Regions from separate parts of the Kitasatospora sp. NPDC056076 genome, predicted to be linked through region 1. Evidence: riboswitches for the same ligand, from Rfam matches in the RefSeq annotation. Region 1 holds a riboswitch; each other region holds the start of a gene.

What was found. A riboswitch is a leader RNA that binds a small molecule or an ion and turns the genes downstream of it on or off. The one in region 1 is predicted to bind cyclic di-AMP.
Region 2: it holds a riboswitch for cyclic di-AMP, as region 1 does, so the genes downstream of both, ACFC1T_RS28075 (M23 family metallopeptidase) here and ACFC1T_RS23130 (hypothetical protein) in region 1, are expected to answer to the same signal.
Region 3: it holds a riboswitch for cyclic di-AMP, as region 1 does, so the genes downstream of both, ACFC1T_RS06840 (transglycosylase family protein) here and ACFC1T_RS23130 (hypothetical protein) in region 1, are expected to answer to the same signal.

What each region holds. Positions count from the first base shown of each region.
Region 1 is NZ_JBHJWG010000028.1:77,033-83,665, forward strand. Features, by position in the region: gene ACFC1T_RS23120 (alpha/beta hydrolase) at 1-1,093, shown strand, start outside; gene ACFC1T_RS23125 (MoaF N-terminal domain-containing protein) at 1,167-1,496, opposite strand; cyclic di-AMP (ydaO/yuaA leader) riboswitch at 1,940-2,047, shown strand; gene ACFC1T_RS23130 (hypothetical protein) at 2,055-3,407, shown strand; gene ACFC1T_RS23135 (hypothetical protein) at 3,505-4,113, opposite strand; gene ACFC1T_RS23140 (IclR family transcriptional regulator) at 4,287-5,084, opposite strand; gene aceB (malate synthase A) at 5,286-6,633, shown strand, end outside.
Region 2 is NZ_JBHJWG010000039.1:54,584-61,216, forward strand. Features, by position in the region: gene ACFC1T_RS28060 (TetR/AcrR family transcriptional regulator) at 1,238-1,819, opposite strand; gene ACFC1T_RS28065 (alpha/beta fold hydrolase) at 1,849-2,673, opposite strand; gene ACFC1T_RS28070 (YiaA/YiaB family inner membrane protein) at 2,776-3,066, opposite strand; cyclic di-AMP (ydaO/yuaA leader) riboswitch at 3,263-3,421, shown strand; gene ACFC1T_RS28075 (M23 family metallopeptidase) at 3,434-4,297, shown strand; gene ACFC1T_RS28080 (hypothetical protein) at 4,355-5,278, opposite strand; gene ACFC1T_RS28085 (GNAT family N-acetyltransferase) at 5,321-5,947, shown strand; gene ACFC1T_RS28090 (sensor domain-containing protein) at 6,061-6,633, shown strand, end outside.
Region 3 is NZ_JBHJWG010000006.1:9,236-15,868, forward strand. Features, by position in the region: gene ACFC1T_RS06825 (MazG family protein) at 1-964, shown strand, start outside; gene ACFC1T_RS06830 (SDR family NAD(P)-dependent oxidoreductase) at 984-1,409, opposite strand; gene ACFC1T_RS06835 (cytochrome P450) at 1,712-3,013, shown strand; cyclic di-AMP (ydaO/yuaA leader) riboswitch at 3,223-3,393, shown strand; gene ACFC1T_RS06840 (transglycosylase family protein) at 3,395-4,177, shown strand; gene eno (phosphopyruvate hydratase) at 4,458-5,744, shown strand; gene ACFC1T_RS06850 (septum formation initiator family protein) at 5,907-6,389, shown strand; partial or broken gene ACFC1T_RS06855 (DUF501 domain-containing protein) at 6,361-6,633, shown strand, end outside.

The DNA.
Region 1 (6,633 bases):
GGTCTGGCTCTGGCCCAGACTCGCCCGGAAGAGCTGGCAGGCGGTGCTCGGCCGCATCGGCGCGCTGCTCGCGACTCAGCTGGCGGTGCTCGCCGCGCTCGGGCTGGTGGCAAACAACTACTTCGCCTTCTACAGCAGTTGGGACGACCTGATGGGCACGGGCAGCACCGGCCCGGTCGTCATCCACAACAAGGCGGACGCCTCCGGCCGACTGCTGGTCGAGACCATAGGCCAGGCGTCGGTCAAGGGCGGCGGCGCGATGGGCCGTGAGCCCAGCCAGTCCGGCGAGATCCGCAAGGTCCGGATCGACGGCAAGGAGAGCCGGCTGTCGACCGAGGGCTTCGTCTACCTGCCGCCGCAGTACTTCCAGCCCGAGTACGCGCAGAAGCAGTTCCCGGCCGTGATCGTCAGCACCGGATTCCCAGGAATCGCCGAGAACCTGATCACCCGCTTCAACTACCCGGGCGCCGCGCTCAAGCTGCTGCAGGAGGGCCGGATGCAGCCGACCGTCATGGTCCTGATGCGTCCCTCGCCCGCCCTGCCGCAGGACACCGAGTGCGAGGACATCCCGGGCGGCGCCCAGTCCGACACGTACTTCACCAAGGACGTCCCGTCGGCGATCCAGGCCAGCTACCGGGTCTCGGCCGACCCCCGGGCCTGGGCCTTCATGGGCAACTCCACCGGCGGCTACTGCGCGCTCAAGCTGGCCATGCGCCACCCGGACGTCTTCCCGACCGCCGTGTCCCTGTCCGGGTACTACGAGGCGGCCGACGACCCGACCACCGGCGACCTCTTCGGCGGCAGCAAGCAGCGCCGCGACGAGGCCGACCTGATGTGGCGGTTGAAGAACCTGCCGCAGCCGGACGTCTCCGTGCTGCTGGCCGGCACCAAGAAGGGCGACGGCAACTACAAGCACGACACCGAGGCGTTCATCGACGCCGCGAGGAGCCCGATGAAGGTCTCCTACAGCATGCTCGAGAACGGCGGCCACAACTTCGAGACCTGGAGCGCCCTGCTGCCGTCCTCGCTGGAGTGGCTGTCCCAGCACCTCAAGGTCCCGAACCAGCCGGGCCACCCGGGCCAGACCGTCTGACGGCGCCGCCCGCGGAACGCACCGAACCCCCGGAAGCCTCGGCTCCCGGGGGTTCGGTGCGTTCCGGCGCCGGTCAGGCGACCCGTTCCAGCGTCCCGGTGTGCAGCTGGCCGACCCGGCCGCCCTCGCCCTCGAAGGTCCAGAAGGCCCGTACGGTCAGCGCGTTGAGGTCCATCACGTGACTGACGGTGATCCCGCTCTGTTCCGTCCAGCTGATGAAGTAGATCTCCGGCGCGACCTCGGCGACGTGCAGTCGCACGTCCTCCCACTGGCCCGCCGACTCACCGAGGCCCTCCCAGCGCAGCCGGGTGCCGTCGGCCGAGTAGGAGTTGCGGAAGGCCGCGCCGTTGTCGGCCCGGAAGACGTAGGTACGGCCGGCGAAGGCGGGCAGGGGCGCGGTCATGGTGGGGCGGAACCTCTTCTCTGGAACGGGGGACGGGTCGTACGGCTCCGGCCGGTGCTCTTGTGCACCGCGGAAAATCCCAGGGCTCCAATTTATCCGATGGGGCGGACTCGGGCGGCTCCACGCCACGGCGGTCACGCACGGTCCGCCACCGCGGCACCGCGCACCGTGTGTGACCGGCAGCCCGGGGGGCCCAGCGGGGCCGCGGGTTGGCGTCGGCTCCATTGATCAACTCGGCCGCCACGCAGCGTCGTTGATCGACACCACTGTGAGCTGCGCGACAACCGGCCCCATGAGGTTGTCCGTCCACGGACGGCCTGCCTAGCCTGCAGTCGTCGTCCGCTGTCGCGGACCCCGCCGCCGGGACGCCGAGTCCCGTCCACCCGCCGGCGAGTACCCGAGCACCACAGCGGACGGGAGCGGGGGAACCAAGGTCAGCGCCCGGCCCGTACGCACCAGCGTGCGGGGCGTGGCTAGGGGTGAAGCCGCTCCACAGGCGGCCGGGCAACTGCAGCCCGAATCCGACAGCTCACCTCGCAGGCGTGGCAGAGGACCCCCATGCACCAGCCTGCCCGGCGCCGTCGCGCGCCCCGCCACGCCCGTCCGTCCCGCCGCGGCCGCAACGCCGCCCTCGCCACGACCGGGGCGCTCGCCATCACCGGCGCCGGCCTGCTCGGTCTGCCGTCCGTCTCCGGCGCCCAGGCCGCCACCGGCCCGACCGTCACCCAGGACCGGCTCGCCCCGGCCACCATGGTCGCCGGCAGGGCCGGCACCGCCTCGCTGGCCCTGCACTCCTCGTCCTGCTTCACCGCCAAGACCGTCGGCGTCGGCGTCCGTGACGCGCGCGGCACCAACCTGGACTTCCCGGGCAACGCGAGCAACGTGCAGATCTGCCCCGGCGGACTCACCTACACCAGCGCCGCCCGCACCCTGGCCGCCGGGACGTACACCCAGTTCGGCTTCTGGCAGGACCTCGGCGGCGCCTGGCACAACCTGCCCTCGCAGCAGCTGGTGGTCTCGGCCACGGGTACGCCCACGCCGGCCCCGTCCCCGACGGCGACCCCGACGGCGAAGCCCACCGCGACTCCGACCGCGACCGCGAGCCCGACGGCGAAGCCCACCGCGACCGCGTCCCCCACCGCGAGCCCGACCGCGACGCCGACCGCGACGCCGACCCCCACCGCCACGGCCACCCCGACGACCCCGGCGCCGTCCTCCCTGATCGCCGGCAAGTCGCTGACCTGGTCCGACGAGTTCAACAGCCCGATCAACTGGGGCCAGCGCTGGGTCGGCGACAAGAGCACCTCGTACAAGTACGGGAACCACAACCCGGACGACAACAAGCTCGACTGGCTGAACAAGAACAACGTCACCGTCGCGAACGGCGTCGCCACCTTCACCGCCACCCCGGGCGGGCCGACGCTGGAGAACGGCAAGCAGTCCTGGAACACCGGCTTCCTGACCACCGAGGGCTCCGCCGAGGGCTTCCAGGTCAAGACCGGCGACTACGCCGAGACCCGGGTCAAGCTGCCCGCCGGCACCGGCGCCTGGCCCGCCCTGTGGACCTGGAAGAACGGCAACGGGGAGATCGACTCCTTCGAGTACCACCCCGACAACCCGAACCTGCTGGAGCTGACCAACCACGTCAACCCCGGCAACCCCGACTACTACACCGACGCGGGCGCCATCGGCACCGACCAGTGGGTGACCATCGGCACCTACTACGGCGCCAACTCGGTGGACTGGTACGTCAACGGCGTCAAGGTGTTCTCGGACGGCAAGGGCGTCGGAGCCAACTTCTCGGCGTACCTGATCCTCAACCTCTCGGTGAGCGCCGGCAAGTACCACCCGGCGCCGCAGGGGAACGCCCCGATCACCATGGCCGCCGACTACGTCCGCGTCTACCGGTAACCACGTCTACCGGTAACCACGAGCCCGCCCCATCGGTCAACGGAGGTCCGGCAGCCGCTCGCCGGACGGCCGGTGACCGGTGGGGCGATCCGGTCCGTCAGTCGCCCGCCGTCTCGACGACCCTGATGTCGAACTCCTCCCGGTGGCCCCTGCCGCCCGGGTCGTCCGCGCTGCGCACCTCGACCGAGCCGCCCTCCAGAACCCCGAGCGGCAGGTTGTCGGAGAGCCGGACCGGGACGAGGGCGGTCACGCTGCGCCCGTCCGGCAGCCCGGGACCGAACACGCAGCGCACCTGCCTGCCGCGCGAGACGACCGCACAGTCCTCGGGGTAGTACGGGCCCTCCGGGGTCACCCCGTCCGGCAGGGTGACCGTGATCGTGAGCGGTGAGGCGGTGGTGTCCGGGCCGAGATTGGCCACGAAGGCGTGGATGGTGGTGGCGCCGCCGGGCGGGGCCGGATCCGGGTCGATCCGGACCACCTCCAGGTGGGAGCGGGACGTCTTGGCGACCACGGCGGGCAGAGTGGACGCCTCGGGCGCCCCCGGCGCGACGGTCCCCAGATCCGGACGCGGCACCGGGTGCCGCACCGCCCAGGAGGGCCCGGCGGCCAGCGCGGCCACCGCGCAGCCCGCCGTCACCGCCGCCAGCAATCCGGCCCGGCCGAACCTCCTGCGCCCCGCGCCGCCCCGTACTCCGTGCTGCTCCACGCCGCTCACCCTGTTCCCGTGCTCCGGCGGCCCGCACCGTCGCGGGCCGCGTCCGCACCAGGGTGTCCGAGCCGCCGCCGCGAGGGCGCCGCAACTCGCCCACCGCCACTCGAACGGCGGGGGCACCGGTCATGGCCCGATCGCTCTTGCCGGTCAAGGCGGTTGACGGAGCGTCAGGGTGCCAGGACCTGCCCCAGCCGGGCCGCGATCTGGTGCATCACCGGCACCAGTGCGGACGCCCCCGCCTGCTCCTCCAGCGCCCGGATCCGGGCCTCCGGGCCGGAGACGGAGAGCGCGGTGGGCGTCGGCGCGCCCGGGACGGCGAGCGCGATGCAGCGGACGCCGATCTCCTGCTCCTGGTCGTCCACCACGTACCCGCGCTCGCGCGCCTCGGCGAGCTGGTCCATCAGCTCCTGCGGGTCGGTGAGGGTGTACTCGGTGTGGGCGGGCAGCGGGTTGGGGCCCAGGACCGCGCGCGCCTCGTCCTCGGGGAGCTGGGCGAGCAGCGCCTTGCCGACGCCGGTGCAGTGCGGCTGCACCCGCCGGCCGACCTCGGTGAACATCCGCATCGAGCGCCGCGACTGCACCTGCCCGACGTACACCACCTCGCCGCCCTCCAGTACCGCGAGGTTGGCGGTCTCGCCGGTGGCCTCCATGAGTTCGGCCAGGTACGGGCGGGCCCAGCTGCCGAGCAGGCGGCCGGCGGTCTCGCCGAGCCGGATCAGCCGGGGGCCGAGGGTGTAGCGGCGGGCGGTGTCCTGGCGGACATAGCCCTGCTGGACGAGGGTACGAACCAGTCGGTGGATGGTCGGCATCGGGAGGCCGGAGCTGGTGGAGAGCTCACTGAGGGTGGCCACGCCGCCCGAGTCGGCCAGCGCCTCCAGGAGTTGGAAGGCGCGCTCGACGGACTGCACGCCGCCGCTCGCGCGGTCGGCGCCTGTCGTCGATGCTGTGTCGGGGGTCGCAACCACCGGCGTTCCCTTCGCTGTCGGGGAGGAGTAGAGTCCCGGCGACCTCTTCAACAAACCGTTGAAATTCTGTATCGCGGAAACTAGTCTCCACCTTACAGAATCGAACCCGCCGACAGGCGGGTAACGATCGAGGAAGTTCCCGAGGAAGTTCCCACCGGAGCTCCCTTCGCCAGGCTCAACCGTCTTAGGAGTGTCCTGCTCATGGCTGCAGCTCAGGGGCCCGTCGGCGCCTCCCCCGCCGCTCCGGTCGTCACTGTCGCCGGACCGCGCGTCCATCGGGCCGAGGAGGTGCTCACCCCGGAGGCGGTCGCCTTCGTCGTGGGCCTCCATCGCGCCTTCGAGGGCCGTCGACAGGAGCTCCTGGCGAGGCGGAAGAGCCGACGCGCGGAGATCGCCCGCACCGGCACGCTGGACTTCCTCCCCGAGACCGCCGACGTCCGGGCCGGCGACTGGAAGGTCGCCGAGGCGCCGCGCGCCCTCCGGGACCGCCGGGTCGAGATCACCGGGCCCACCGACCGCAAGATGGTCATCAACGCGCTCAACTCCGGGGCGAGGATCTGGCTCGCCGACTTCGAGGACGCCACCTCCCCGACCTGGGAGAACGTGGTCAGCGGCCAGGTCAACCTGATCGACGCCTTCGAGGGCCGGATCGACTTCACCAGCTCGGCCGGCAAGGCCTACGCCCTCAAGCCCGCCGCCGAACTCGCCACCGTCGTGGTCCGCCCGCGCGGCTGGCACCTGGACGAGAACCACCTGCTGGTCGACGGCGTCCCGGTGGCCGGCGCGTTCGTCGACTTCGGCCTGTACTTCTTCCACAACGCGGCCCGGCTCATCGCCAAGGGCGCCGAGGACCCCAACTCCGGCCCGTACTTCTACCTGCCGAAGACCGAGAGCCACCTCGAGGCCCGGCTCTGGAACGACGTGTTCACCCACGCCCAGGCCGAGTTGGGCATCCCGCACGGCACCGTCCGGGCCACCGTGCTGATCGAGACCATCACCGCGGCCTTCGAGATGGACGAGATCCTCTACGAGCTGCGCGACCACGCGGCCGGCCTCAACGCCGGGCGCTGGGACTACCTGTTCTCGATCGTCAAGAACTTCCGCGACGCCGGCGAGCACTACATCCTCCCGGACCGCAACAGCGTCACCATGGCCTCGCCGTTCATGGCCGCCTACACCCGGCTGCTGGTGCGGACCTGCCACCAGCGCGGCGCTCACGCGATCGGCGGGATGGCCGCGTTCATCCCCAGCCGCAGGGACCCGGAGGTCAATGCCGCCGCGCTGGAGAAGGTCAAGGCGGACAAGGACCGCGAGGCCGGCAACGGCTTCGACGGCTCCTGGGTCGCCCACCCGGACCTCGTCCCGGTCGCCCGGGCCTCCTTCGACGCGGTGCTCGGCGAGCGGCCCAACCAGAAGGACAACCCGGGCCCCGCCGAGCCGGTCACCGCCGCCGAACTGCTCGACATCGCCGGTGCCGGGGGCACCTGCACCCGGGCCGGACTGCACAACGCCGTCCAGGTCGGCCTCCGCTACATCGAGGCCTGGCTGC
Region 2 (6,633 bases), on a different contig from region 1:
CCGGCCACACTAACCCCTCCCCTCCCACCCCCCTCAGCGCAGTTCCCACTCCCACCCGCCCCCGCCTGCCGCCCCGCAACCCTCCTCCCCCGAGGTGCCCACTGCTGCGCTCCACCCGTCTCCACCAAGCCCGTTCCGGCCCCACGCGCACCAGAAGTCGGCCCACCCGACTTCCGGTGCGCACCTGAGCGCCGGCCGCCGACACTGCTGCGGTTCCTTACGGCGATGCCCTCGCCCCAGCGGCTCGACAACCAGGCGACCCGCTGTCGCCAGAAGTCGGCCCGCCCGACTTCTGGCGCGCCGCTTCTTGCCGCCGCCTCTCGGCTGCCCGTCACCCGGCAAAGCCCGCAGCTCCGTGCTCCCTCCGCCGCTTCCTGCGCACAGCCCCTGCCTCTCGGAGAGATCGGCCTCCTCGCCGAGGCGTCCGCCTGATCCTGCCGATCGGTAGAGCCGCGCCTTTCGGCTGCCCCGGTCGTCCCCGCCGGGCTCCTTCTCGACCGGCCTCGCACGAGAAGTCGATAGGGCCGACTTCTGGCGCGCCCACCAATGCCGCAGCACTTCTCCGCCCCCGAGGCCCGCGGCGGGTCGCCCTGTAGGCCCCTGCCTACGAGGTGCTGCGCAGGAGTCAGCCTGTTCACCCCCGGCCGCGCCGGCCCAGCCGGCAACTTCGCCTCGCCAGGAGTCGGCCAGGTCGACTTCCTGTGCGCTTCCCCGGCCCAGCTGGCAGCTTCGCGCCACTGGAAGTCGGCCAGCTCGCCTTCCAATGTGTGGCCCAGGCTCTGCCCCGGGGGGCTTCTGCGGTGGGGTTCCGTGGGGGCGGCAAGCGCAGGAAGTCGGCCCGCCCGACTTCTGGCGCGCCCGCCGACGCCGCCGCGTTCCCCTGTGGCCCGAGGCGCGCGTGGCCGTTCGCCTGGTAGGCCCCTGTCTACGTGGTGTTGCGCAGGAAGTCGGCCAGGTCGACTTCCTGCGCACTACTCCGGCCCCGCGGGTTGGTCGATGGGCCGGCGGCCGTTGCCCGCTCAGGTCGACCGATCCGCAGCCCGCGCCGCTGGAAGTCGGCCGGGCCGACTTCCAGCGCGCGGTCCGGGCTCCGCTCCGGCGGGCTTCTGCGGTGCGGTTTCGCGGGGTTGCGGTCGCGAGAAGTCGGCCGACCGGCAGCCCCGCCGCACCAGAAGTCGGCCGGGCCGACTTCCTGCGCCGCTCAGGTGCTGTGCGGGTGGGGGTGGGCCCGGGGTGGTCAGGCGGGGGTGGCGGTGCCGGGCCAGGTGTGGAGGGCGGTGGTGAGGGTGGTGATGAGGCGGTCGTGGGTGGTGGTGAGGTCCTCGGCGAGTTGGAAGGCGCCGGCGATGGAGAGGGAGGCGAAGCCGTGGGCGAGGGAGCGGACGGTGCGGGCGGCGTGGATGGCTTCGGGGCCGTCGAGGCCGTAGCCGCGGAGGACGGCGATGATGACGCCGACGAGCCGGGTGGCGGCGCGGGTGAGGTCGTCGTCGGGCTGGGGTGCCTGGGGGAGGGCGGCGTAGCGGTGGGGGTGCGCGGTGGCGTAGGCCTGGTAGGCGCGCAGGACGGCGGTGACGGCGTCGTCCCCGCTGCGGCCGACGGCGGCGTCCGCGAGCCGGTCGGCGAGCTCCTCGGTGACCCGGACGGCGATGAGGCGCCGCAGTTCGCCGAGTCCGCCGCTGACGTGCTTGTACAGCGAGGGGGTGGCGACGCCGGCCCGGGTGGCGACGGAGGCGAGGGTGAGGGCTTCACCGCCCTGGTCGTCGATGAGGGCGAGGGCGTGGTCGACGACCTGGTCGGGGGTCAGTCCTACGCGGGGCATGGCTTCGTTTCTCCGTACGGGCGGGGGGTTCAGGCGAGTTCGGCGAGGAAGGGCAGCAGGGCGTCGGCGACGGCCTGCGGGTTGTCGGCCATCGGGTAGTGCCCGGACCCGTCGATCATCACCTTGCGGGCGCCGAGCTTCTCGGCCTGGAGGTCGGCGACGGCCTCGGGCTTCGGGAAGTCGGGGTCCTTGCTGCCCATGAGGACGAGGGCCGGGCAGCGGACGGCCGCGCACCAGCCGACGGGTGCGGAGTCGCCGGTGACGTGGCCGCGGGTGGCGGTGCGCCGGCCGGGGGTGCGCAGGGCGGCGACGAGTCCGTCGACGTAGCCGTCGAGGTCGGCGGGGCGGGGGCCGGGGTAGGCCATCTTGCGCAGGTAGAAGCCCCAGACGCCGGGCCACCGGACCATGGCGGCGCCCATGACGACCATGACGCCCTGCATGAGGGCGTTGGCCCGGTGTTCGACGAAGGCGTCGATCAGGGCGATCCCGGCGACCCGCTGGGGTGCGTCGCCGGCGACCTTGACGACCGTCGCCCCGGTGTAGGACTGCCCGACCAGGACGGCCCGTTCGATGCCGAGGTGGTCGAGCAGGGCGAGGACGTCGGTGGCGACGGCGGCGGGGCCGTAGTCGTCCCAGACGATCGAGGAGTCGCCGAAGCCGCGCAGGTCCATGGTGACGACCCGGTGGCCGGCGGCGGTGAGCAGCGGGTGCAGGTGCCGGTAGGCGCGGCGGGAGTCGAGCATTCCGGGGAGGAGGACGACGGGGGTGCCGTCGCCCTGCCGGGTGTCGTCGTAGGCGAGGCGGCCGCCGGGGACGTCGAGGTACTGGGTGCTCGGGGTGCTGGTGCCGTTCATGGTGGCCTCCGCCGACTCGCTCGTTTCTGCCTGTAGCCATAAAGCTAAGGCTAATAGCCTTAGCCGTCAAGCGTCCGGCCGGTACCGGGGGCGCTCTTCCGTTCACGCCCCCTCGACCCGGAAGGGGTCGTGCTCGCTGAGCAGCTTCTCCAGCCGGGCCTGGTCGACCCGGGCGACGGTGTCCGAGGACTCCTGCCGGTCCCGGACCACCTTGGCCAGCGTGAACGAGGAGGTGACGGTGTAGAGGAGGCCGATCCCGAGGAAGGCCCGGGTCCAGCCGCCGACCGGCAGGTAGGCGATCCCGGCGGCGAGGGCGGTGCCGGAGAGGGCGAAGGAGAGGACGGCCTGGACGAAGTACGCGGCCGTGGTCCGTGACTGCATCGGTGTGCTCATGGCGCCAGGATGCGGCGGGGCGGCCGGGTCGCACATGAGTAGGAGTACTCAGATGGACCGGGTGGCTGAGGGGTCGTTCGTTGACGTCCGATCACCTGTTCCCCAGCGGCCCCGAGCGGATGGCTTGGAATCGGAGCGTCCTAGGATTAACGTCTGATAACGCAGCGCGGTCGTCAATGCCGTACCCAGACGGCACCGTGCGCCGTCGCCTAATCCCACCGACCGGCCTCCGGGCAGGTCAGGGAGCCGGGGAACCACGTTCCTTGGGGTGAATCGGCGGGGCTCCGGCCCGGCCGTAGGAGACCTTCCTGCTCCGAACCCGTCAGCTAACCCGGTAGGCGCGAAGGAAGGAAAGGAGCGCGCCTCCGTGGCGTCGACGCACACCCCGGCACACCCGGCCGGCCCCGCAGCCGGTACCCAGCTCCTCGACCACCCCGGCCCGCACGGCGCCGAGCCCCGCGACGGCGGGTCCGCCGGACCGGCCGAGCCGTTCGCCCCGGAGGCCGAGGCCAACCGCCACCGGATGCCGCGTCAGACCCGCGGCGCCTCCCCGCTGCTCGGCGTCACCGCCGTCGCCGCCACCCTGGGCGCCACCGGCTTCGCCTCCGCGACCCCGGCCGCCGCGCCCGCCGTCGAGGCCCCGGACGAGACGGTCGCCCTGGCCGCCGACCCAGGCCTCGCGCTCGCCGCCCGGATCCAGCAGCAGGCCGACAGCCAGCGCACCGCCGCCGAGGAGGGCGCCCGGGTCCAGGCCGCCCAGGAGGCCGAGGCCAAGGCCGCCGCCAAGGAGGCGGAGGCCAAGCGTGCCGCCGAGGAGGCCGAGCGGGCCAAGGCCGCCGCCCTCACCCTGCCGGTGAAGGACTACGACCTCTCCGCCCACTACGGCCAGAGCGCCCGCTACTGGGCCCACCTGCACACCGGCCTGGACTTCGCGGCCGACACCGGCACCGCGGTCTACGCCGTCGGCCAGGGCACCGTCACCTCGGCCGGCTGGTCCGGCTCGTACGGCTACCGGATCGTCGAGACCCTGCCCGACGGCACCGAGATCTGGTACTGCCACCTCTCCTCGATCATCAAGGGCTCCGGCAAGGTCACCGCCGGCCAGCAGATCGGCAAGGTCGGCGCGACCGGCAACGTCACCGGCCCGCACCTGCACCTGGAGGTCCGCCCCGGCGGCGGCGCCCCGGTCGACCCGGAGACCTGGCTCCAGCAGCGCGGCCTCACCCCGTAGGACCGACGGACGTGGCAGGGCCCCGGCGGCGCACGCCCGGGGCCCTGCCACGTCGGCTCACTGCTGCTCCTGCTCCTGAGGCTCCTCCGACCCCTCCGGCTGCTCCTGCTCCTCCGCGGGCAGCTGCGCCAGGTAGGCGTCGATCTCGGCCGCCCCCGGCTCCGGCGCGAGCTCCGGGAACTCCTCCACCAGCAGGCGCGGCAGTCCGGGCACCGTCCATTCGCCGAGCAGGTCGAGCGCCGCCTCGGCCGCCGCCGCCTCGAACTCCTCGAAGCCACCGGTCAGTTCGTCCGGCATCGGGCGCCCCAGCGCGTTCAGCTCGGCCAGGTTGCGGTAGCTGCGCCGCATCAGGCCCTGCTCCAGCAGCAGCCGCGCGCCGTCGGTGGCCATGCCGACGGACAGCACCCGGCCCGGCCCCCAGCCCTGCTCGTCCGGTTCGTCCAGCCAGCCGGTCGTCGTCAGCGCCTCGTACCCGGCCAGCCGCTGCTCCTCGTCGAGCGCGGCGAAGCCCGCCAGCCAGTCCCGGACGGCCGCCGGGTCCGTCACGTCCACCCCGTGGGCGTGCAGCAGCACCGCGTACAGCCGGGGCCAGGTCACCAGGTCGGCGCGGTGCAGCAGCCCGGCCGCGACCTCGCCCTGCCACTCGGCCTCGGCGTGCAGCCGCTCCTGGCGCTTGGCGTTGAGCCGCTTCGCGGCCCGCTGGTGGTCGACCAGCAGCCGTACGGCTTCGCCGTAGGCGAGCGGGTCCTGCTCCGGCGCGGGTTGGACGTAGAGGTGGAGCCGCTCGTACAGCAGGTGCTCCACCTCGTCGGAGGTGAGTTCGGGCCAGCCGTCGTGCATCCTGCCCCCGCCCAGCTCCAGCAGCGCCAGCACCGCGCGCAGCGGCGCTTCGGCCACCGGCGCGCGGTCCTGGCCGGCCGCCCAGGCGAGCAGGTCGGCGGCCCTGGTGCGCGGGGCGAGCCGCAGGTCTTCGTCGTTCATGTTCCGAACGGTAGCCGCCGGACGCGGGTAGGGTCGGCAGCCATGGTCCCCGTACGCCTCACCGGCCCCAGACTCGCCCTCCGCGAGTACCGCCACACCCCGGAGGAAGTGGACGCGCTGCACGCGCTGTACGGCGACCCGGAGGTGACCCGCTACCTCCCCTTCGAGCCGCGCGACCGCGAGACCTGCGCCGACCAGATCGAGCTCTACCTGGAGGAGGCGATGGCCGAGGAGCGGGGCGTCTACCGGCTCGCCGTCGTCCGGCGCGAGGACGCCGGGGACACCGGGGACCCGGAGGACGCGCTGCCGGTCGCGCACGCCGCCCTCACCCTCGGCGAGTACCGCTCGGCCCGCCTCGGCTACGTGCTGAGCCGCCCGGTGTGGGGCCGCGGCTACGCGGGCGAGATCACCGGACTGCTCTGCGAGCTCTCCTTCGGGGCGCTCGGCCTGCACCGGCTGGCCGCCCGGGTCGACGTGGAGAACACGGCCTCGGCCAAGGTGCTCACCCGACTCGGCTTCCGGCTGGAGGGGCACGTCCGGCACGACCTGTACAAGGGCGGCGCCTGGCGCGACTCGTACCGCTACGCGCTGCTCGCCGACGAGTGGTCCGGCCCGCCCGCGCCGCGCCCGGGAGCCGGGCAGGGGCGCGAGGCCGGGCAGGGGGGTTAACCCCACCCCCGATCCGCCGGTCGGCCCGATACCCACCGGGCCCCGCCTCGGCCAGACTTGACCACGTCAGCGAGTACGGAAGACCACGACAACGAGGGGCCGGGGACCGGGAGATGAGCAGCAGCGGCAGCACGCTGGGTCAGGGGTGGGACGCCGCGGGCGGTTACGGCGACGACGGGGCCCGTCCGGCCCGGGCCCGCCGCACCGAGGAGCCGCCCGGCTTCTGGCGGGCGCCGTTCTCCGGGCACTACTACCGCGAGGTCGGTTACGCGCTCACCGGGCTGCCGGTCGCGATCGTCGGCTTCGTCGTCGCGATCGTCCTGTTCTGCCTCGGCGTCGGCACCTTCGTCACCGTCCTCGGCCTGCCGGTGCTGGCCGCCCTGACCAGCACCGCCCGGGGCCTCGGCCGGGCCGAGCGGGCCCGGGTGCGCGGGATGCTCGCGCTGGACGTGCCCGGCCCGGCGCCGGTGCAGCAGGTGCGCCCGGGCAGCTGGGGCTCGATCACCGCACGGCTGGCCGACGGGGCGGGCTGGAAGGCCGCGCTGTACCAGCTGGTGATGTTCCCCTGGGCGGTGTTCAGCTTCTGCCTCACGCTGACGTTCCTGCTGCTCGGCTGGGCGATGGCGCTCTACCCGCTCTACCACTGGGTCTTCCCGCGCTACACCTCCTGGCACGGGTACCAGCTG
Region 3 (6,633 bases), on a different contig from region 1:
CCCCGGCCTGCTGGCGTGGCCGGCCTGGGAGGCGCTGCGGTCGGCCGGGCGGGTGCTGGTCGGGGACGAGGGGCACCCGCAGGTGCCGGCGGTGCGGCAGGCCGGGGTGGCGGTGGAGGTGGCGCCGGCCGGGTCGGCGCCGGCGCTGGCGCGGCTGCTGACCGGGCAGCCGGCCGGGGCGGGGGCGACGGTGTGGCTGGGCGGCCCGGACGGGGACCCGGGGCTGACGGACGCGCTGGCCCGGCTCGCGGTGGAGCACGCCGGGGAGGTGCCGGAGATCGAGGTGCTGCCCGGCTCGTACGACCTGCCGGGGGCGCGGCTGCTGGACCTCGCCTCGGTGATGGACCGGCTGCGCTCGCCGGGCGGCTGCCCGTGGGACGCCGAGCAGACCCACGAGAGCCTGGTGAAGTACCTGGTCGAGGAGGCCTACGAGCTGGTCGAGGCGATCGAGGAGGGGGACCGGGACGCGCTGCGCGAGGAGCTGGGCGACGTGCTGTTCCAGGTGTTCTTCCACGCCCGGGTCGCGGAGGAGCACCCGACCGATCCGTTCACGATCGACGACGTGGCCGGGGACATGGTCGAGAAGCTGCTGTACCGGCACCCGCACGTGTTCGGGGACGTCGAGGTGGCGGGCGCCGACGAGGCGGAGGCGAACTGGGAGCAGTTGAAGGCGGCCGAGAAGGCGGACCGGGAGTCCGTCCTGGACGGCGTGCCGGCCGGGCTGCCGGCGCTGGCGTACGCGGCGAAGCTGGTGTCCCGGGTGCGCCGGGCGGGCTTCGCGGGGGTGCCGGACGAGCCGTACGAGCTGCCGCGCGAGCTGACCGCCGAGTCGGCGGGCCGGCTGCTGCTGGCGGTGGCGCAGCGGGCGCACGACGCCGGGGTGGACGTGGACGCGGCGCTGCGCTCGGCCGCGCGCGGCTACCGGGACGCGGTGCGCGCGGCCGAGGGGCTCCGGCCGGAGTAGACCTCGGTGGCGGGTCGGCTCAGGCCGCCGTCGCCGTGCGCTCGGTGGCGCACCGCTGCGGCGGGACGAGCTCGCCGATCGCCTCGCCGATCAGGACGACCAGTTCGGCGAGGCGCTCCAGGTCGAGGTGGGCGGGCAGGTCGGCGAGGGAGACGATCCGCTCGCCCCTCGGCCCCGCCACGCAGAAGAGGTCGATCGGACCGAAGTGCTTCTCGGCGGTGTCGACCAGCGCGGCGACGTCGCTGGGCCGGCGGATGTCGCCGGAGACGCCGACCACGGGGCAGCCCGGCCGGTCGAGTTCGGAGGCGAGGTCCTCGGCGATGCCGACGTGGGTGTCGGCGATCAGCATCCCGGCGGTGCCGGCCGCGGTGAACCGGCGGGCGAGGTCGGCCCCCGAACCGCCCGCGAGTACCGCGATGACGACGACTGCTCCGCTGACCGTCATTGGTCCAGCTCCTCCCTGCGGGCGACACCGCACCGGCGCCCGCGCGTACTTCGGAGGATCGTAGGCAGGTCCTGACCCTCCGCAACAGGGATTACCCCTCAGGTGACCAGGCTCACGCCTGCCGCCCGGCCAAGAGCTGGCCAAGGCCCGTCCACGCACCGTCCACGGGCCGTCCACGGAGTGTCGGCGTTCCGCTCGCGCGCCGGTCACGGACGGTTCGCGCGGCGGTGGCCTCCGGCCGGCCGCGGGGGCGCGTGCGCCGGTGGTCCGGGCCCCTCCGGTCCAGCGGTTACGGTCGACCCATGCCAGCTCAGCCCGAGGGCGCCCAGCCCGCCGCCCAGCCCGACCCGCAGCTCTTCACCTGGGAGTTCGCCGCCGACCCGTACCCCGCCTACGCCTGGCTGCGCGAGCACGCCCCGGTGCACCGCACCACGCTGCCGAGCGGGGTGGAGGCCTGGCTGGTGACGCGCTACGCGGACGCCCGGCAGGCGCTCGCGGACGGCCGGCTCTCGAAGAACCCGGCGCACCACAGCGGGCAGGCGCACCGCACCGGCCGGGTGGGCATCCCGGGGGAGCGGCAGGCGGACCTGATGACCCACCTGCTGAACATCGACCCGCCGGACCACACCCGGCTGCGCCGCCTGGTGTCGAAGGCGTTCACGCCGCGCCGGGTGGCGGAGTTCGAGCCGCGGGTGCAGCAGCTCACCGACCGGCTGATCGACGGCTTCGCGCAGCGCGGTTCGGCGGACCTGATCCACGAGTTCGCGTTCCCGCTCCCCATCTACGCGATCTGCGACATGCTCGGCGTTCCCTCCGAGGACCAGGACGACTTCCGGGACTGGGCCGGAATGATGATCCGGCACGGGGGCGGCCAACGCGGCGGCGTGGGGCGGGCGGTGAAGCGGATGCGGGCGTACCTGCTGGAGCTGATCCACCGCAAGCGGGCGGACCTCGGGGACGACCTGATCTCCGGCCTGATCCGGGCGAGCGACCACGGCGAGCACCTGACCGAGAACGAGGCCGCCGCGATGGCCTTCATCCTCCTCTTCGCCGGGTTCGAGACGACGGTGAACCTGATCGGCAACGGGACGTACGCGCTGCTGCGCAATCCCGGGCAGCGGGCCCTGCTGCAGGAGTCGGTGGCCCGCGGCGAGACCGCGCTGCTGGAGACCGGGATCGAGGAACTCCTGCGCTACGACGGGCCGGTGGAGCTGGCGACCTGGCGGTTCGCGACCGCTCCGCTGACCATCGGCGGGGTGGAGATCCCGGTCGGGGACCCGGTGCTGGTGGTGCTGGCGGCGGCGGACCGCGATCCGGCCAGGTTCTCCGACGAGAACACCCTCGACCTGGCCCGGAGCGACAACCCGCACCTGGGGTTCGGGCACGGCATCCACTACTGCATCGGAGCCCCGCTGGCCCGGCTGGAGGGGCGGTCCGCGCTGGCCACGCTGCTTTCCCGGCTGCCGGATCTGCGGCTGGCCGAAAGCCCGGAGAATCTGCGCTGGCGGGGTGGCCTGATCATGCGTGGATTGCGCGAACTTCCGGTCGAATTCAGTCCGGAGCCCCGGTCGCCGCACAGTCGTCCTGAGGCCACGACACGCTGACGAAGCATCCGGAACCGGCCACCGGCGGTGGTATGAACGCTCATCAAACCGGACAAAGCCCCGCCGTTGGTAGGCGATCGAACACGGGCCGTAATTCTTGTGTGATGTCGGTGATATGAGCTTGTGATTCGTCTGAGGATCTGTCTAGTCTCCGTGGAGTTCGCAGCTGCGGACCTCGTGCGCGGACGCCGAATCCTGCCCGCCGCGTCACGGGAAACCGACCAGAACCCTGGGCAGGGGCGGGGGAACCAGGTTTGTTGCCGTTCCTCCACGGCTCGGGGTGAAGCCGCCCGCGCGGAATCGATTCCGCAGACGGCGGCCGGGCCACCTCCCGGTCCGAACCCGACAGCTCACCTCGCAGGCGTGCGGAGAGGGACCTTCATGCTGTTCGTTGGAACCGGCCGTCATCGCCGTCGCACCCAGGCCGAGAAGGCCATCGCCGTCGCCGGTGTGGCCGGCGTCGGACTCGCACTGCCGCTCCTCTCCGCCACCGGCGCCTCCGCCGCCCCGGCCTCCGTCTGGGACTCCGTCGCCCAGTGCGAGAGCGGCGGCAACTGGAGCATCAACACCGGCAACGGCTTCTCCGGCGGCCTCCAGTTCACCCCCAGCACCTGGAAGGCGTACGGCGGCACCGCGTACGCGGCGCAGGCCAACCAGGCCAGCAAGGGGCAGCAGATTGCCGTCGCCGAGAAGGTCCTCGCCTCGCAGGGCCCCGGCGCCTGGCCGGTCTGCTCCCAGAAGGCGGGCCTGAGCAAGGGCGGCGCCCCGGCCGAGGTGGACACCTCCTCGGACGCCAAGCCGCAGAAGCAGCAGGCCCAGAAGCAGGCACCCAAGCAGCAGGCCCCCAAGGCCGCCGCCAAGCCCGCCCAGCCGAAGCCGGTCCAGCAGTACGCGCCGAAGCACGCCGCGCCGAAGCAGGTCGAGCAGCCCGCCGCCCCGTCGGCGCAGCAGTACGCCCCCAAGCACGCCGCCCCGAGGGCCGCGCAGGCCCCGGCCGCCACGACCGGCCACGACTACACCGTCCGGGACGGTGACACCCTGTCGGGCATCGCCACCGCCCAGGGCGTGTCCGGCGGCTGGCAGGCGCTCTACGACGGCAACCGCACCACGGTCGGCGGCAACCCGGACATGATCGTGCCCGGCCAGGTCCTGCACCTGGGCTGAGCCGGACCGTTCCACGGCGAACGACACGCTGGACACGTAGGGGGCCGCGCCCGGCGGCCCCCTACGTCCGCGTTCGCCGGCCCCGATGGACGCCCCGGTGGGACGCACCGGGACGAGCAGGTGAACTACCGGTGGGTAGCCGGGCCACACGGTGAGACGCAGCCCGGGCCGAGGTGGCCCCGGGAGCCCGGGCGGTTAGGCTCTGGTCGTAACGACTCCGCAATCGTCCGGCCGACAGCACCACCCGCCGCCGGACCCTGCTTCCGCAAGGAGATGCTTCGTGCCGTCCATCGATGTCGTCGTAGCCCGTGAAATCCTCGACTCCCGCGGCAACCCCACGGTCGAGGTCGAGGTCGGCCTCGACGACGGCAGCACGGGTCGTGCCGCTGTTCCGTCGGGTGCCTCGACCGGCGCCTTCGAGGCGCTCGAACTGCGCGACGGCGACAAGAACCGCTACTTCGGCAAGGGCGTGGAGAAGGCCGTCCTGGCCGTCATCGAGCAGATCGGCCCGGAGCTGGTCGGCTACGACGCCACTGAGCAGCGCCTGATCGACCAGGCCATGCTCGACCTGGACGCCACCCCGGACAAGTCCTCGCTCGGCGCCAACGCCATCCTGGGCGTCTCGCTGGCCGTCGCGCACGCCGCCTCCGAGGCCAGCGACCTGCCGCTGTTCCGCTACCTGGGCGGCCCGAACGCCCACGTCCTGCCGGTCCCGATGATGAACATCCTCAACGGCGGCTCGCACGCGGACTCCAACGTCGACATCCAGGAGTTCATGATCGCTCCGATCGGCGCGGAGTCCTTCTCCGAGGCCGTCCGCTGGGGCGTCGAGGTCTACCACACCCTCAAGGGCGTGCTGAAGGAGCGCGGCCTGTCCACCGGCCTCGGCGACGAGGGCGGCTTCGCGCCGAACCTGGACAGCAACCGCGAGGCCCTGGACCTCATCACCGAGGCCATCCAGAAGGCCGGCTACGTGCCCGGCCGCGACATCGCGCTGGCCCTGGACGTCGCCGCCTCCGAGTTCTTCCAGGACGGTGCCTACCAGTTCGAGGGCAAGGCCCTGTCGGCCGCCGAGCTCATCGAGTACTACGCCGAGCTGGTCGCCTCCTACCCGCTGGTCTCCATCGAGGACCCGCTGGACGAGTCGGACTGGGACGGCTGGAAGGCCATGACCGTCAAGCTGGGCGACAAGGTCCAGCTGGTCGGCGACGACCTGTTCGTCACCAACCCGGCCCGCCTGGCCAAGGGCATCGAGACCGGCACCGCCAACGCGCTGCTGGTGAAGGTGAACCAGATCGGCTCGCTGACCGAGACCCTGGACGCCGTCGAGCTGGCCCAGCGCAACGGCTACCGCTGCATGATGTCGCACCGCTCCGGCGAGACCGAGGACGTCACCATCGCCGACCTGGCCGTCGCCACCAACTGCGGCCAGATCAAGACCGGTGCCCCGGCCCGCTCCGAGCGCGTCGCCAAGTACAACCAGCTGCTGCGCATCGAGGAGATCCTCGACGACGCCGCCGAGTACGCCGGCCGCGGCGCCTTCCCGCGGTTCAAGCACGAGGGCTGAGCGCGCCCGGGCCGGGCGGCGTCCGGCCCTGATCCGGGGGCCCGAGGCCCCCGGTAGCGCACGCCTGACCGGTGCCCCGCCGCTCACCCCGTAGGGTGGACGGCGGGGCACCGTCGCGACCAGGAGGGGATACGGGAGATGGCTGGCTGGAGGATCCCGGGCTTGGCGGCCCGGCCTCGGTTCACGAGCCGGGCGACCGTCCTCGTCCTGGTGCTCTGCTCGCTGGTGGCGATCCTGGCCTACCCCACGCGGCAGTTCATCTCCCAGCGCGCCGAGATCTCCGCCCAGCGGGCGAAGGCCGACCACGCGCGCCAGCAGGTCGACCAGCTGCGCCGGGACAAGGCGCGCTGGCAGGACCCGGAGTACGTCAAGGCGCAGGCCCGCGCCCGGCTGCACTACGCGGTGCCGGGGGAGACCCCGTACATCGCGGTGGACCCGGCCGGTCCGGCCGCCCGGCCCTCCGCGCCGGCCGGTTCGGCCACCGCCGCCGCCGACGCGGCCGCCGGCCCGGCGAAGGCCGACAAGCCCTGGTACACCAGCATCTGGGACTCGGTGGACGCCGCCGACACCGTCGCGCTGGCCCCCGCCGCACCCCGTCCGCTCCCCCCGTCCTCCGTTGGAGACCCCACCCCCCATGACCACTGAGAACCACCCCGCCGTCTCCGACGCCGACGTCGCGGCCATCGCCGCCCAGCTCGGCCGGGTGCCGCGCGGCCTGCGCGGTGTGGCGCACCGCTGCCCCTGCGGCAACCCCGACGTCGTGGAGACGGCCCCCCGGCTGCCGGACGGCACGCCGTTCCCGACGCTGTACTACCTGACCTGCCCCAAGGCCGCCTCGCTGATCGGCACCCTGGAGGCGGAGGGCGTGATGAAGGACCAGACGGCCCGG